2 linked regions of the Luteibacter rhizovicinus DSM 16549 genome follow. The protein of the gene in region 1 purifies or fractionates together with the protein of each later gene. This does not show direct contact. Links are inferred from orthologs where the notes say so. Each region holds a gene or a part of one and is shown on either strand. Other genes may lie near its edges.

What was found.
Region 2: the proteins of BJI69_RS03065 (region 1) and BJI69_RS00585 purify together in Escherichia coli (affinity purification with mass spectrometry, with the first as the bait; 2 studies listed by BioGRID). This does not show direct contact. The link is inferred for Luteibacter rhizovicinus DSM 16549 from one-to-one orthologs.

Annotation. Positions count from the first base shown.
Region 1 is NZ_CP017480.1:638,635-646,847, reverse strand. What follows is about bases 3,092-5,986. They hold BJI69_RS03065 (DsbC family protein), read left to right. Parts: upstream 3,092-4,111; coding sequence 4,112-4,861; downstream 4,862-5,986. Other genes in these bases: purL (phosphoribosylformylglycinamidine synthase), read left to right, coding at 5,012-5,986; xerD (site-specific tyrosine recombinase XerD), read left to right, coding at 3,092-4,021. Outside these bases: BJI69_RS22200 (hypothetical protein), read left to right, coding at 1-361; BJI69_RS03080 (hypothetical protein), read left to right, coding at 421-2,439; BJI69_RS03075 (RDD family protein), read right to left, coding at 2,432-2,920; more of purL, read left to right, coding at 5,987-8,213. UniProt on the Escherichia coli protein: Acts as a disulfide isomerase, interacting with incorrectly folded proteins to correct non-native disulfide bonds.
Region 2 is NZ_CP017480.1:107,849-115,882, reverse strand. Bases 2,073-4,788 are described here. They hold BJI69_RS00585 (FKBP-type peptidyl-prolyl cis-trans isomerase), read left to right. Parts: upstream 2,073-3,047; coding sequence 3,048-3,530; downstream 3,531-4,788. Other genes in these bases: BJI69_RS00580 (phospholipase A), read right to left, coding at 3,692-4,759; BJI69_RS00590 (acetyl/propionyl/methylcrotonyl-CoA carboxylase subunit alpha), read right to left, coding at 2,073-2,858. In the rest of the region: BJI69_RS00595 (hydroxymethylglutaryl-CoA lyase), read right to left, coding at 1-852; more of BJI69_RS00590, read right to left, coding at 864-2,072; BJI69_RS00575 (EF-hand domain-containing protein), read right to left, coding at 4,907-5,401; BJI69_RS00570 (winged helix-turn-helix domain-containing protein), read left to right, coding at 5,499-6,767; BJI69_RS00565 (hypothetical protein), read right to left, coding at 6,768-7,250; BJI69_RS00560 (cold-shock protein), read left to right, coding at 7,580-7,789. UniProt on the Escherichia coli protein: Folding helper with both chaperone and peptidyl-prolyl cis-trans isomerase (PPIase) activities. Chaperone activity prevents aggregation of unfolded or partially folded proteins and promotes their correct folding.

The sequences.
Region 1 (8,213 bases):
TGAAAACGCCCTCAGTAAAGGCGTCCGCCAGGTCATCGAAAAGACCACGGTGAAGCAGACCGTCGACCTGGGCCACGGCACGCGCGTGAACTGCGCGACGGTCCTGTTCGTCCTGCCGGCCGGTTGCAGTGGTGAAGATCCCTCGAAGGCCTCGAAGAAGGATGGTGACGTGCGCCTGAGCATGGCGCCGGCGAACCCCTTGGCAAAGGATCTTCCCGACCAGCCGACGCCGCCCACCGAGGCGCAGTGCATTGCTGCGTTCCGTGCCGACAAGCCCCTTCCGCAAGGATGTGCATCGGATATTCCACTGAAGGCGATGGACCAGGAGAACGCCGAGCGCGATCGACGCGCCGGCAAGTAACGTCCCGGGGCACACGCAGCGATTGTCTGCGGCGCCCGCAGCATGGACACTAACCGTCCATGCAGACCCCTCGCCCGCCGGACAGCGATCCCTCGATCGCCGCGAATTCGCTGCCCGTCTCGCCTCGCGAGGCGGCCATGCGTGCGCTCGTCTATCGACGCCTCCTCCGTGAGAAGCCACGTGCGAGTGGCCGGCGTATCGCCGGCTGGGTCGGCACCCTGCTCATCCACCTGGTCTTCCTGTTCGGGATGATCCTCGGCCCGGCGTACAACGTGCTGCCACCGCCACCGGGGCCGGACACACCGGATGCCCTGCAGGTGCGCCTGCTCGACAAGCCGCCTCCGCCGGTGCCGCCCGTGCGCGGTACGCCGTCGACGGCGCCGGTGGCCAAGGTGAAGCACACGACCACGTGGGACACCAAGGCCAGCCGCGCGGCCCGCGGGTCGCATGCGGCCGCCGTCGCGGCAACGAAGACGCCGTCCCGTCCGGCCGTCGCGGCACCCGCGGTCCCGGCGCCCAAGGTCAAGCCGGCGCCGAAACCCGTCGCGCCGCCACCGAGCGTGGCGGCCGTGGCCGAGCGTCCCATGGTCCAGCCCAAGGCCCCGCCACCGCAGCGCGATCTCGAGAAAGTGCCGCTGCCGACCCCGGCACCACCCGATCTTGCCGTCGACACGCCGAAGCCGCAGGTGGTGCCGCCGACCTTCCAGCCCGAACCGGTGCGCCGGCCCCAGGAAGAGGGTTCGGAAACCATGCCGCCGCCCGCGTCGCTGGATATCCCGCCGACGCCGGCATCGCAGATGACCGTCACGCCGACGCCGCCGACGATTACCGCAGAGCGCACGACGCCGGTGCCGACCCAGGCGATGACCCTGGCGACCGTGCCGCGTCCGGAGGTCGAGGAGAGCTCGGCACCGCCGACACCGCAGGACGTGCCGTTGCCGCAGGTCGCGCCCGAGCCCGCGGCGCCGACGCCGGATTTGACCGTCGATACGCGTCCCGTGCCGCCGAAAGTCTCGGCACAAACGGTGCAGGCCGTGCAGGCGCCTGCCGTCGAGGCCGAGGCGGAGCTCGAGGCCGTCCCGCTACCCGATGCCGTGGCGAAGCCGTCCGTGTCGGCCCCGGTCGCTACTGTCGATCGGCCGTCCGTGCAGGCGCCCGCGGTGTCGCCGGGGGAGATGCAGCGTCCGGTCGCCGGTGCCGACACGGCGCCCTCGGCACCGGGTCAGGCGCCCGGTGATACGGCGACGGGTGAGGCCGCTGCCGCTCAGGCCGCCGCGACCGAGGGCAAACAGGGCCAGAACCAGGCGGCCGATGCCGTCCAGGGGCAGCCTGCTGGCAAGGCATCGCCGGGCGACGCCAACGTCGCCGGCTCGAACACGCCAGGCGCCGCGCAGGAATCCGGCAAACCGGGCGCTGCCAAGGGTGTCGATGAAGGCGACCGGCTGACCGGCGCGAATGGCACGTCGAATCGCAGCGACGGTGTCGCTGGCGGGCAGGGCGACAAGACCGGCCAGGTTGGCGCGTACACGGAACTGAAGCCGCGCGGCAACGTGACCGTGCAGAACGGCCCGCATTTCCACGTGGACTACAAGCCGACGCGCTTCGACGGCGCGTGGACGCCGAAGGGCGAGTCGAGCGTGGACACGGCACTCCGCCATGGCGTCGAAGCCAGCACAGCGCATTTCGCCGTGCCATTACCGCGTGGCATTCGCCTCAACTGCACGGCGGGGCCCGGCACGGCCGGCGCGAAGAACGCGAGCGCCGCGATGAACGCCATCTCGATCTTCAGCCTGGGCTGCAGCGGTGGTGATGGTCCACCCGCGCCGGCAAACACCGACGCCACCGTGAAGAATCAGACCATGGCCCCCGCCAAACCGTTGGCCGAGAACCTGCCGCCGGCGAATGCCGCGACGGTGGCGGCGGCGCCGGTCGCGCTGGACAACACCGCTTACTGCACCGCCGCGCGCATTGCGGGCGGTCCGCTGCCGCCGGGCTGCGAAGCCTCGATCAAGATCAACGTGCCCGCGCCGAAGGCAGCGAGCGGTTCGTGGGTGCCAGCCAGCGATCAGTTCAAGTAGGCAGACGCTGGATTTCGGTGCCGGCGATCATGTCGTGGATGGCCCGGCGACGCCGATCGAACCACGCAGGCAGCAACAAAACGAGCCAGCCGATCACCGGCGCCCAGAGCGCGGCCTTCAGTGAGGTGAGCGGATAGACGAGTACCAGGGCAAGGGGCAGCGCCGCGATCGCGAGGCGGACCAGGGCTCGCATCCAGGTCACGGGCGCGCCTTCCGCATCGGTGACGCGGATGCGCCACGGCCGCATGCCAAGCGTCTGCCCGCCACGCACCCAGGACAGCAGGAAATAGGCACCGACCACGACGCCCTGCAGCGGCTGGTACCACCACGTGAGCATGTGGCCGTGTTCGTCGAACAGCCGACCACCGGTCGCCATCTGCGCGAGCAACCCGACGACCATGACGATGGCGACCACCGCGAGTGCGTCGTAGACGATGGCGGCGAAGCGTCGCCAGGCAGGCGCGGACGAGGTCGGGGTCATGCGATTCCGGGGCGGTGGCGACGCCGCATTGTAGACGGGGCGCAGCAAACAGGCGGTCCTTGCCTTTCGCTACGCGATTCCGGTGAGCATCAGGTCGGCTATGTCGTCGCTGGCTACCAGTCGAGCATTCAGCGGCTTTGAGGCAATCACCTCGCGTGCGACCATCGACGCATGCGTGCCCCACCTGAAAAAGCTTCCGCCCCCGAACTTGCCGCCGATGACGCGCGCCTGATCGAGCGCTTCGTCGAGCGTATCTGGGCCGAGGACGGCCTGGCCGATCGCACGCTCGAGGCTTACCGCCAGGACCTTCAGGGTCTGGCGCGCTGGCTCGGCACACGGGGGAGCTCGTTGGTGACGGCGGGTCGCGAAGACCTTTCCGCCTATCACGGCAGCCAGCCCGTCGCGGTGCGCAGCATGGCGCGACGCCAGTCGGCGTTCCGCCGCTTTTTCGCACAACTGGCTCGGGACGACGGCGCGCGCGAGGATCCGACCCTGCTCATGCAGCGGCCGCGCATGCCACGCAGCTTGCCCAAGGCGCTGGCCGAGCGCGAGATCGAGGCCTTGATCGTCGCGCCCGATCTGGCCGGCCCGCTGGGCCAGCGCGATCGCGCGATGCTCGAATTGATGTACTCGTCGGGTCTGCGGGTATCGGAACTCGTCGAGCTGCCGCTCGCCGGCCTGAATACGCGACAAGGCGTGCTGCGGGTCACCGGCAAGGGCGGCAAGGATCGGCTCGTACCGGTCGGCGAGGAGGCCCTCAGTCACGTGGAAACGTACCTGCGCGAGGCCCGGCCGCAGCTGGCCAAGGGACACGGCCAGCCGGCAGCGCTCTTCCTTTCCCGGCGGGGTGACGGTATGACGCGGCAGATGTTCTGGACCCTGGTCAAGCGCTACGCCATGCAGGTGGGCATCCCGGCCAGCCGCGTATCACCGCACGTGCTCCGGCATTCGTTCGCCACGCACCTGCTCAATCACGGGGCGGATCTGCGTGCCCTGCAGATGCTGCTGGGGCACAGCTCGCTCAGTACCACGCAGATCTACACCCTCGTGGCCAAGGAAGGGCTGAAGCGGCTTCACGCCCAGCATCACCCTCGCGGTTGAGTGCCCATGGCACAATCGGGGGAACCGATGGCGCGGCGCGTGTTCCAACACCTGCCCCGCTTTTCCCCCGGTAGCAGATTGGAGTCCGCTATGTTCAAGAAGATTCTCCCGGCCATCCTGGCTGGCGCGTTCGCCATGACGGCCAGCGCCGCCGACGACCAGGCCGCCGTGCGCGCCGCCGTCGAAGGAATCGGCCCCGGCATCGAGGTGCAGAGCATCGCGCCCGCGCCGATTCCCGGTTATTACCAGGTGGTCGCGTCGGGCCGCATGGTCTACGTGAGCGCCGATGGCCACTACATGCTCAACGGCAACCTGGTCGACCTGCAGAAGAAGACCGACCTCAGCGCCGCTGCCTGGTCCGGCATGCGCAAGGCCGAGCTGGCGAAGGTGCCCGAGTCCCAGCGGCTGATCTATTCGCCGGCCAATCCGAAACACACGATCACCGTCTTCACCGACGTGGACTGCGGGTTCTGCCGCCAGCTGCACTCGCAGATCAAGGAACTCAACAAGCAGGGTATCGCTGTCGAGTACGTGTTCTGGCCCCGCGAGGGCGTCAAGACCACGGCGGGCAACGACACCCCGTCGTACACCAAGGCCGTCTCGGTCTGGTGCGCCGCGGATCGCAAGAGCGCCTTCGACTCGGCCATGACGGGCGCCGCGGTGAAAACCGCCAGCTGCGCCAACCCGGTCAAGGACGAATTCGAGCTGGGCGAGCGTCTTGGCGTGAACGGCACCCCCACCATCGTCAATGAAAGCGGTGACGTGATCGGGGGCTACCTCACGCCCGAGCAGATGGTGAAGGCCCTGAACGCCCCGGCTGGGACGGCCCGGAACGGCTGAAGGCAAGAGCATCGCCGCTGAAGCGGCTCCCACAAAGGGCGTAGCCTGCCTCGGTCCTGTGGGAGCCGCTTCAGCGGCGATGCGTCACCCCGATGCTGCCGCGCAACATCATGTAGAATGGGGGTTTTCCTGCAGCGCCTTTTCCCCCGCATGATCGCACTCGACGGGCAGAGCGCCCTCTCACCGTTTCGCCTCGAACGACTGAACGCGCACCTCGATGCCCTGCATCACGGCACGCGTGTTCAGGCCGCCTGGTTCACCTATTTCGTCGACGTCGCCGTCGCACCGGAAGGCGAGGCGCGCGCGCGCCTGCTGTCGGTGCTGGAAGCGAAGCCGGGCAACCCGGACGAGGCCACCTTCTGGGTCGTGCCACGCCTGGGAACGATCTCGCCCTGGTCCAGCAAGGCCACCGACATTCTCCATGGCGCGGGTTTCGACGTGCGCCGGGTCGAGCGCGGTACCGCGTGGCGGGTGACCGGCATGCCGGACTCCAGCGACCCCAGCTACGCTGCCCTCATGGGGGCGTTCTGCGATCCCATGGTGCAGTCACCGCTGGCTTCGCTGGCCGATGCCTCGGGTCTGTTCCTCGCCGGCGAGCCGGGCCCGCTGGGGCATGTGGAACTCGGCGCCGATCCGCGCGCCGCGCTTTCCGCAGCCAACCAGCAGCTGGGTCTCGCGCTGGCCGACGACGAAATCGACTATCTCACCGATCGCTACGCCGAGATGGGCCGTGCGCCGACCGACGCCGAACTGATGATGTTCGCCCAGGCCAACTCGGAGCACTGCCGGCACAAGGTGTTCAACGCCACCTGGACGCTCGACGGCCAGACGCAGGAAAACTCCCTGTTCGGCATGATCAAGAACACCCACCAGAAGTCGCCTGCGCACACGCTGTCCGCGTATCACGACAACGCCGCGGTGATCGAGGGTTACGAGGGCAATCGCCTGTTCGTCGACCCCAGCGATGGGGTGTTCCGCACGGTGGCGGAATCCGCCCCGTTCGCGATCAAGGTCGAGACGCACAACCACCCGACGGCGATCGCACCGTGGCCAGGTGCCGCGACCGGTGCCGGCGGCGAAATCCGCGACGAAGGCGCAACGGGTCGTGGCGGCAAGCCGAAGGCCGGCCTTACCGGCTTTTCGGTGTCGCACCTGCGCATCCCGGGCCTGCCGCGGCCCTGGGAAAAAGATCGCCCGCTGCCGCCGCGCATGGCGTCGGCGTTTGAAATCATGCGCGATGGCCCGCTCGGTGCCGCCGCGTTCAATAACGAATTCGGCCGTCCCGCGTTGGGCGGTTACTTCCGCACGTTCGAGCAGGAAACCGGCGACAAGGGCGTCCGCCGCGGTTACGACAAGCCGATCATGATCGCCGGCGGTCTCGCCGCGATCCGTCCCGACCACGTCCAGAAGCGCAAGGTCCGTCCAGGCGACAAGGTCATCGTGCTCGGTGGTCCGGCCATGCTGATCGGCCTGGGCGGCGGTGCCGCTTCGTCGGTCTCGTCGGGCACCTCCAGTGCGGAACTCGATTTCGCCTCGGTGCAGCGCGACAACGCCGAGATGGAGCGTCGTTGCCAGCAGGTGATCGACAGCTGTTGGGCGCGTGGCGACGAGAACCCCATCGTCAGCATCCACGACGTCGGCGCCGGTGGTGTCTCCAACGCCATTCCCGAGATCCTCAACGACGCCGGCGTGGGCGGCATCATCGATCTCTCCGCGCTGCCGTGCGATGACCCCACGCTGTCGCCGATGCAGGTGTGGAGCAACGAGTCGCAGGAACGCTACGTGCTGGCGATCGGTGCGGAAGACCTCCCGCTGTTCGAGTCCTTCTGCGCACGCGAACGCTGCCCGTATGCCGTGGTTGGCGACGCCACCGCCGAGCCGCGCCTGATCGTCAAGGATCCGCGCCGCGACATCACGGTGATCGACCTGGGCATGGACGTACTGTTCGGCAAGCCGCCGCGCATGCACCGCGATGCCGTACGCGTGAAGCCGCGCGTCGACCTCGTGGCCGACCTGACCGGTATCGGCATGGACGAGGCGCTGATGCGCGTCCTGCGCCTGCCGGCCGTCGGTAGCAAGAACTTCCTCATCACCATCGGTGACCGCACGGTCGGTGGCCTTAACGCGCGCGACCCGATGGTCGGGCCGTGGCAGGTGCCGGTAGCCGACGTCGCCGTGACCATGACCGACTTCGACGGCTACACCGGCGAAGCCATGGCGATGGCCGAACGGGCACCGATCGCCCTGCTCAACAGCGCCGATGCGGCACGCATGGCGGTGGGTGAAGCCATCACCAACATGGCGGCCGCTTCGCTGAAGCTCGACGAAATCCGCCTGTCCGCCAACTGGATGGCTGCCGTGAACCACGCTGGCGAAGACGCCGCGCTGTTCGACGCGGTCAAGGCCGTCGGCATGGAGCTTTGCCCGACGCTGGATATCTCGATTCCGGTCGGCAAGGACTCGCTGTCCATGCAGACCGTGTGGACGGACGACACCGGCAAGGCACAGAAGACCGTTTCGCCGGTGTCCCTGGTGATTACCGGTTTCGCCCGCGTCGATGATGTCCGCCGTACGCTGACACCGCAGATCAAACTCGACCGCGGCGATAGCGAACTGTGGTTGATCGACCTCGGTGCCGGTCGCGATCGCCTCGGCGGTTCGGCGCTCACCCAGGTGTTCAACCGCGCTGGCGGCGTGCCGCCGGACCTGGACGATCCGAAGCGTCTCCGTGCGATGTTCGAACTCATCCAGGAAGCGAACGAGCTGGGCCTGCTGTTGGCCTATCACGATCGCTCCGACGGCGGTGCGATCGTCGCCCTGCTGGAAATGGCTTTTGCCGGCCGCTGCGGTCTCGAGCTGCGCCTGGACGGCTGGGCCGATGCCACCTTGCGTGCCCTGTTCAACGAAGAGCTCGGCGCGGTCGTGCAGATCGCCGCGGCCAACCGTGAGGCCTTCGAGCAGTTGCTGGTGAAATACAACCTTGCCGGCATGACGCATCACGTGGGTCGTCCGAAGGAAAAGCTCGGCATCAAGCTCCACCTCAACGGCGAGACGGCGTTCAAGTGGAACTTCACCGAGCTGTTCCGGGCCTGGAACGAAACCAGCTACGCCATGCAGGGCCTGCGCGATAACCCGCAAAGCGCCGAGCAGGAAAGCCACTGGCGCCTCGACGACGCCGATCCGGGCATCTCGCCGAAGCTCACCTTCGATCCGGCGGAAGACATCGCGGCACCGTACATCAACACCGGCGTGCGTCCGCGCGTGGCGATCCTGCGCGAGCAGGGCGTCAACGGCCAGGTCGAGATGGCGGCGGCGTTCAGTCGCGCCGGGTTCGACGCGGTGGACGTGCACA
Region 2 (8,034 bases), 530 kb from region 1 along the record:
TAGCTGACCGGCGAGCCACGCCCCGGTCTCGATCAGGCGGTCCAGGTCGACGCCCGTGCTCATGCCCATGCCGTGCAGCATGTACACGACGTCCTCGCTGGCGACATTGCCGGTGGCGCCCTTCGCGTAGGGGCAGCCGCCGGTGCCGGAGACGGCGCTGTCGACCACGCGCACGCCTTCTTCGAGGCACGACAGGATGTTGGCCAGCGCCTGTCCGTAGGTGTCGTGGAAGTGCACCGCGAGCGCGCTCATCGGCACCTCGCTGGCTACGGCGCGCAGCATGTCGCGTGCTTTCGCCGGGGTACCCACGCCGATCGTGTCACCGAGGGATATCTCGTGGCAGCCGAGCTCGTGCAGGCGTCGCGCCACGCGCACCACATCGGCGACGGGTACCTCGCCCTGATAGGGGCAGCCGAGCACGGTGGATACGTAACCGCGCACGGCGACACCATCGGCACGCGCGCGCTCCATCACGGGCACGAAGCGCTCGATGGATTCATCGATGGACGCGTTGATATTGGTGCGATTGAAAGCCTCGGAGGCGGCGGTGAACACGGCGACTTCCGTGGCCCCGACCTCGCGTGCGCGTTCATATCCCTGCAGGTTCGGTACCAGTACCGGGTAAACCACACCGGGCGCCTTACGAATACCGCGGAAGACCTCGGCGGCATCGGCGAGTTGCGGCACCCACTTCGGGCTGACGAAGCTCGTCGCCTCGATAATGGCGAGGCCGGTGGCGGACAGACGGTCGATCAGCTCGATCTTGACCGCAGCCGCGAGCATCGCCTTTTCGTTCTGCAGGCCGTCACGCGGGCCGACTTCGACGATGCGTACATGGTTCGATGCATTCATGGACATTCCGTTCAGGCGGGGTCGGCAAAGCGGACAAGGATCGCGTCGGCATCGACGAAATCGCCTTGCACGGCGGATATCGACTCGATGGTGCCGGCGCGTGGCGCCTTCAAGGCGAGTTCCATCTTCATCGCTTCCATCACCAGGAGCTCCTGGCCTTCCTCGACCACATCGCCGACGGCAGCGCGGACCAGCACGATGCGACCCGGCATCGGCGCGGCCAGGTGGCGTGCGGTCGTCCCCTGCGCACCGGCCCATGCAAAGGCAGGCGCGCGTTCGAAGTTCCAGCGACGGCCGGCTTCGTCATGCACGCGGATACGCATGCCGAGCATACCCAGCGGCAGGCGCCGGGACTGACCGTCGAAACGTGCCGACAGCACATCGGCGGTGAGACGCGCGCCAGCGACCGTGCAGCCGGCGTCGCCGCTACGCAAGGTGTAGTCGCCGCCGTGCCCGTGCGCATCGATCTCGTGGCGGACGTCGCCTTCCATCAGGGCAACGACACGTTTGCCTGCATGGCCGATGCGCCATGCATCGGCGCTCGCCCAGGGCGAATGCGGGTCGGCCGCGGCGCCTTGCTGCGCGAGTTCGTCCGCGAGCAGCACGGCGGTCGCCGCGGCGAACAATTCGGTGCTGCCTGCGACGCTGTCGCCGGTCAGGAATTCCTCGAGGTGGCGGTCGAGATAGCCCGTGTCGATACGCCCTTCGACCACGACAGGATGGCGGGCCAGCCGTTCGAGGAAACCGACGTTGGACTTGGGCCCGACGATGTCGATCACCGACAGCGCTTCGCGCAGTCGCTCCAGCGCCTGCTCGCGATTGCGATCGTGGACGATGAGCTTGGCAATCATCGGGTCGTAGAAGATCGTCACCGTGTCGCCACCGATCACGCCGCCGTCGAGGCGGACGTGGCGCGACGGCGTGGGGAGGTTCAGTGCCAGGAGGCGACCGGAGCCGGGGAGGAAGTTCGCTTCCGGGTCTTCGGCATACAGGCGCACCTCGATCGCGTGCCCCTGGGCGTGGACGTCCTGCTGGGCGAGCGGCAGCGGTTCGCCAGCGGCCACGCGCAGTTGCCAATCCACCAGGTCGAGGCCGAGGGTTTCCTCAGTGACCGGATGCTCGACCTGCAGGCGCGTATTCATCTCCATGAAGAAGAATTCGCCATCCTGGGCCACGATGAACTCGACCGTCCCGGCACCGACGTAGTCGACAGCGCGGGCGGCGGCCACGGCGGCGGCTCCCATGCGTTCGCGGCGTGCGGCGTCAAGGAAGGGCGAAGGCGTTTCCTCGAGCACCTTCTGGTAACGCCGCTGTGCCGAACACTCGCGTTCGTTGAGATGGATGAGATTGCCATGCGTGTCGCCGAACACCTGGAACTCGATGTGTCGCGGATGCTCCACATAGCGTTCGAGGATGACGCGGGTGTCGCCAAAGGCATTGGCTGCCTCGCGCTGGGCCGAGGCCAGGGCATCGCTGAAGCCGGCCGCATCGTGGCAGATGCGCATGCCCTTGCCACCGCCGCCCGAGGCGGCCTTGATCATCAGCGGGAAGCCGGTGTTGGCCGCCTCGATGGCCAGTCGCGCCGGATCCTGATCGTCGCCGTGATAGCCGGGTACCAAGGGTACCGCGTGGGTCGACATCAGGGCCTTGGCGGCAGCCTTGGAGCCCATGGCGTCGATGCTTTCCGGGCGCGGTCCGATGAAGGCGATGCCGGCCGCGGCGCAGGCGCGCGCGAAATCGGTGTTCTCCGACAGGAAGCCGTATCCGGGATGGATCGCCTGGGCGCCGGTTTTCAGGGCGACCTCGATGATCGCGTCGCCGCGCAGGTAGGACTCGGCCGGGCGCGGGCCGCCGATGGGCCAGGCCTCGTCGGCGAGCCGCACGTGCTGGGCGTCCGCGTCGGCCGTGGAGTACACGGCGACGGTGCGGATGCCCAGGCGGCGGCAGGTCCGGATCACGCGGCAGGCGATCTCACCACGGTTGGCGATCAGAATGCAGTCGAACATGCGGCTCCCGGTGGGGCGTCGTAGGGGAAGGGAAGGGCGGGAAAACTAGCAGATTACGCGCTTGCGGCGGGTTGCGCCGCAGCATCGCGAGGCCTCCGGGATTTGCAGTCAGGCGGCGGGTCGCCTAGCCTTGAGGGCCCCCAAGGTCGCTCACACGTCCTTTTACTACTCTTCATAGCGAGAATTTTCATGCAGATCGCCAACCGCCATGCCGTTTCCTTCCATTACACGCTGACCGACGACCAGGGCAACGTCATCGACAGCTCGGACGGTCGCGAGCCGCTCGCTTATATCCACGGCGAAGGCCATATCGTGCCGGGCCTGGAAAAGGCGCTGGAAGGCCGGTCGGTCGGCGACCAGTTCAAGGTCGACGTCTCGCCCGAGGAAGGCTATGGCGTGCGCCACGACGAGCTGGTCCAGACGGTTCCGCGGGCGGCTTTCCAGGGCGTGGAAGATCTCCAGCCGGGCATGCAGTTCCAGGGTCGCAACGACCAGGGCAGCATCAACGTCACCGTGTCCAAGATCGAAGGCGACAACGTCACCGTCGACGGCAACCACCCGCTGGCCGGCCAGACGCTGCACTTCGCCGTCGAAATCACCGGTGTGCGCGATGCGAGCGAAGAAGAGCTCGCCCACGGCCACATCCACGGTGAAGGTGGTCACCACCACTAAGCCGGAACGGCTCCTGCTGTTGGTAGGAGCCGATTCATCGGCGAAAGGGTGCTAGCCGCACCCTTGCCGTTCATGTGGGAGCCGATTTATCGGCGATTGGGCCTCGGGGCTAAACCGCTCCGTTGGCTTTTCGCCGATGAATCGGCTCCTACATGTACCTATTAGTACCAGTCCAGCAGTGAAACGCCGACGCCCAGGTACGTTGCGCGATGGTTGTAGTCGATCAGGCTCTCGCCGTAACCGTTGAACACCTCGAGATAGCCGCGCAGGTTGTGTACGACCGGGAAGCTCCAGGTGCCGCGCAGCGAGCCATGTGAGCGATCGCCGGTGCGGAACGAATGCCGGGCGGTCAACGCGAACTCGTTGGCGCCCATCTCATGAACGACCTGGACTTCGCCGCGACCCATGTAGTCCTGGATGTTGGGGTTGTCATCTTCCTTGCCGCCCTCCGGGATGCGCCACCACGGCCGCAGGTTCACGACCCAGTTCTCCCTCTCGAAACCGAAATCGGCAACCACGCGGTTCCAGCTGCGTGAGAGGGGATCGGCGCGTCCGTTGGACTGATGATTCACGCCGATGTCGGCGAGACGACCGTTCCAGCCGAAGATGTTGTAGTTGGTGTTGAACACCAGCAGGGCTTCCGGCTCGTAGTTGGTCTCGCGGAACGGGCGCGAATTTTCCTTGTTGTAGACCTGCCAGCGCGACGACTGGGTATAGCCCACCCACAGGTCGCCGTTGTCGCCGAAGACATTTTCCCAGACCTTGGTTTTCAGGCTGATCTGGAACTTCGCTTCGACGTTCTGCAGTGCTTGCGGCTCCGTGACCGTGTGGTCCGGCGCGGGGCTGGACGGGGTCTTGTTTTGCTTGGTCGTACCGAAGAATGGCAGCGCATAGGTCGGCTTGTAGCCACGCAGGTTGAACGTGCCCAGCTTGCTCTCGGGTGAGAGTTCCCAGCGACTGTCGAGCAAGGACACGGGGCGGGCCACATCGTCGGAATTGCGCGTGGCGAGGTCGACGCTCACCGACTCGCCTTTCTCGTCCTTCTTTTTCGCCGCCTGCGGAAGCCTGTCGCGCCCGGTCGCCTTGTCGTAGCACAGCAGCCGCTGGGCATCGGTCTCGATGGCCGAGCAGGCGCGGATGTCGATGGGGCTCGGGTTCTGCGCGAGCGCGAGCCCCGCGTGGAGGCACGCATAGGCGCCAAGGGCGCCTGCGGCATGGAATCGCTTCATGTGGTGTCACTCCCTGCATGCCCAATACGGCACGGCGAGCCGGGAGTGTAGCCGCCACGAATGTGTGAATAACGTGCATTGTTGCCGTTAATCGCAATAAACGACGCAGGGCCACGGCTGGGCCCTGCGTCGCTACGCCTTACCCGATCATTGGCCGCTGGCGCCGGAGTGCTGGACCCAGCGCTGGTATTCGGCCTTGCTGATCTTCCCGTCGCGGTTGGCGTCCGCGTACTGGAAGTCGTTCGCCAGCAGCGGGAACGCCGATGCCTGGGTGGCCGTGATGAACCCCTTGCCGCCCGAGAGCGTCGCGAAGTCGGGCGCCGGACCGGATGGCTTGGCCGGGGCCGGAGCGCTGTTGACGGTGACCGGGCCCTGCGCCGTTGGCATCGTCGTGCCGGTGGACCCTGCGTCGGGATTCGGCGGCGGGGGTGCCGGCGGCAGCGGTGGCGGAGGCGGAGGTGGCGCGTCCGAGGCCGGCGGCGGCATGCTGCTGGGCGGCATGTCGGCCGGCGGTGGCGGTGGCGTGGCCTCACCCGGTGGCGGCGGCGGGACCCTCGCAGGCGGCGGAACGTCCTGGGCAAACGCCACGCCTGCCAGCAGCAGCGATGCGCCGAGTGCAACGGCGCGAACTTGCTTATTCATCGAAAGCCTCCTTTCGTCAGCGGTGTTGGGACGACATCGTTGCCGACGCTAGCAAGGGACGATTTAATGGCGGCCCAACTGCGAACAGGCCTATACCGTGCCATCACGCGTATCCGACGGCTCCTCCACGCACGACGTGCTCCGTCTATCGCGACGATCGGCGCAGCTGCTTCACCTCGCCGCCCAGGGACTCCTGCGTCGGCGACCACGAAAAGCCAGGCCGGCCGACATCGCCTCGACCGTCGCAGCGATGGGCATACTCCAGATCGATACGATCAACGTTGTCGCGCGAAGTCCCTATTTGGTGCTGTTTTCACGCCTTGGCGCGTATCGCATCGAATGGCTGGACGAATCGCTGGCCAAGGGTGAGATTGCCGAGTGCTGGGCGCACGAAGCGTCCTTCGTGCCATCGTCCGAATACCGGTTTCACCGTGACTACCGTTCGGGCCGCGGCGGCCACTGGGCACAGAAGATGGCCGAGCGGACACGGGCCGACGCCGGCGCCGATATGGATCTCCTGCTCGAACGGATCCGTCGCGAGGGCCCCTTGCGCGCGGCGGACTTCGAGCGCGACGCTCCCGCGGTCAAGGGGTGGTGGGGCTGGAAGCCGGAGAAACGCTGGCTGGAAGCCTGGTTCGCCCTCGGTGCCCTGATGGTGGCGCGCCGCGAGCGATTCCAGCGGGTCTACGACCTCACCGAGCGGGTAACGGCACGCTGGGTCGAGCCGCCTGCACCGGGAACCATGGAGGAGGCGGACGTGCGTCGCCACTTCATCCTGCAGAGCGTTCATGCCCTGGGCATTGCGCGGGCACGCTGGATCGCCGACTACTTCCGGCTACGCCCGCGGGTAACCGACGCGGAACTGGCACCGCTGCTCGCTGAGGGCCTGCTGCTCGAGGTCAGGGTCGACGGCTGGGATGACACGGCCTATGTGCATCGCGACAACGCATCGCTGCTGGACGAGGCAGCAGGCCATCGGTTGCGCGCGACGCGCACGACCCTGCTGTCGCCGTTCGATCCGGTGGTATGGGACCGTGCGCGGGCGATGGATCTTTTCGACTTCGAATACACGCTGGAGTGCTACACGCCGGCCGCGAAGCGCACTTACGGGTATTACGTGCTACCCATCCTGCATCGCGGGCGACTGGTCGGCCGCCTGGACGCGAAGGCGCATCGGCAGGAGGGCCTGTTCGAGGTGATCGGTGTCTGGCTGGAGGCCGGGGTATCCACCTCGCCCGGCCTGGTCGCCGGGATCGCCTCGGCTATCGGCGAATGCGCGGCCTGGCATGGCACGCCGCGCATCTCGGTCGGGCTCAGCCAGCCGCAAGGGCTGGCAAAGCTCGTTCGTGCCGCGTTGGCGGGGTGATCAGCGGGTAGACGCGGGCGCCGGGGTATCGGCGCAGGACTTGCCGTGCAGGGCGTCCTTCAGCTGCGAGGCGAGCGACACGCAGCGGTTCTGCAGCTGGTCGCGCATGTCCGGATCCTGGGACTGGCGGAGCAGGCTGGTACGCATCATCTCGTAGCGCGGCTCGATCTGGTCGCGGGCGAACACGCCGGCAGCCAGGTGGCAACTCTTGTAGCTGGCCAGGTACTCGTCACAGGCGGCAATGCCCGTGCTGGTCGGCAGCGGACCGGTAGCCGCCGCTGGCGTCGTGCCGGACTTGGTGGTCTTGCCTGCCGGAACGTTGGTAACCGTGGTCGTCGCCGAGCGCGACTTGGTCGTGGTCGTGGTGGTGGGCGTCGCCGTGACCGTCTGGGTGGTCGTGGGCTTCGGCTTGTGGTCGGAACACGCGGCCAGGGCGAGGGCGCAGAGTGCCAACGGCAGGAAGCGGGTGAGATGTTGGGTCATGGTCGGTCCCCCTAGGGCGTGGCGTGGAAGGATGGTAGGTGAAAAGTCGCAATGCGGGTGCGACGGGGCGCAAGCATGGTCCGCCAGGGGGTGAACGTGGCGTCAGGGCGCCTCCGGCGCGGCCTGGCGGGGTGCCGTCGCTATTTATCGAAGGGACGAGTATAGTTCGCCGACTGTGTTTGCCGGGGTCATAGAGTTACGTTGACCCGATGCAGCTGATCACGTATCCGCAACATCGCTTCGCTCCTCGCGTTTCCTTGCACACCAGTTCCAGCGACGATCAACCGATCGTCGGTTTTATTCGCTACACAATGTATTGGAGTGTTTCTATGTCGGATCGTGAAATCGGCACCGTCAAGTGGTTCAACGACGCCAAGGGCTTCGGCTTTATCTCCCGTGAGAACGGCCCGGACGTGTTCGTTCACTTCCGCGCTATCCAGGGCAACGGCTTCAAGTCCCTCGCCGAAGGCGAGAAGGTCTCCTTCAAGGTCGTCAACGGCCAGAAGGGTCTGCAGGCTGAGGAAGTCAACAAGGCGTAAGCCTGCTGACGCACTCGCTGCATGAAAAGCCGGGCGGAGACGCCCGGCTTTTTTCATGCCTGAGATTTATCGCAAGGCGGGTACCTCGGGCCGGGTAAACCCCGATTTATTCCTAAGAATTTCGCGGTTTTCACAAAAAAAGTCGTGATAGACGTCAATAAATCGTCCTATGTAGGCATTCCCCTACATAACTCGCGCCAAATGTGGTTATCATCCACCTTACTGTGTCTGCGCGGTCACGCGAG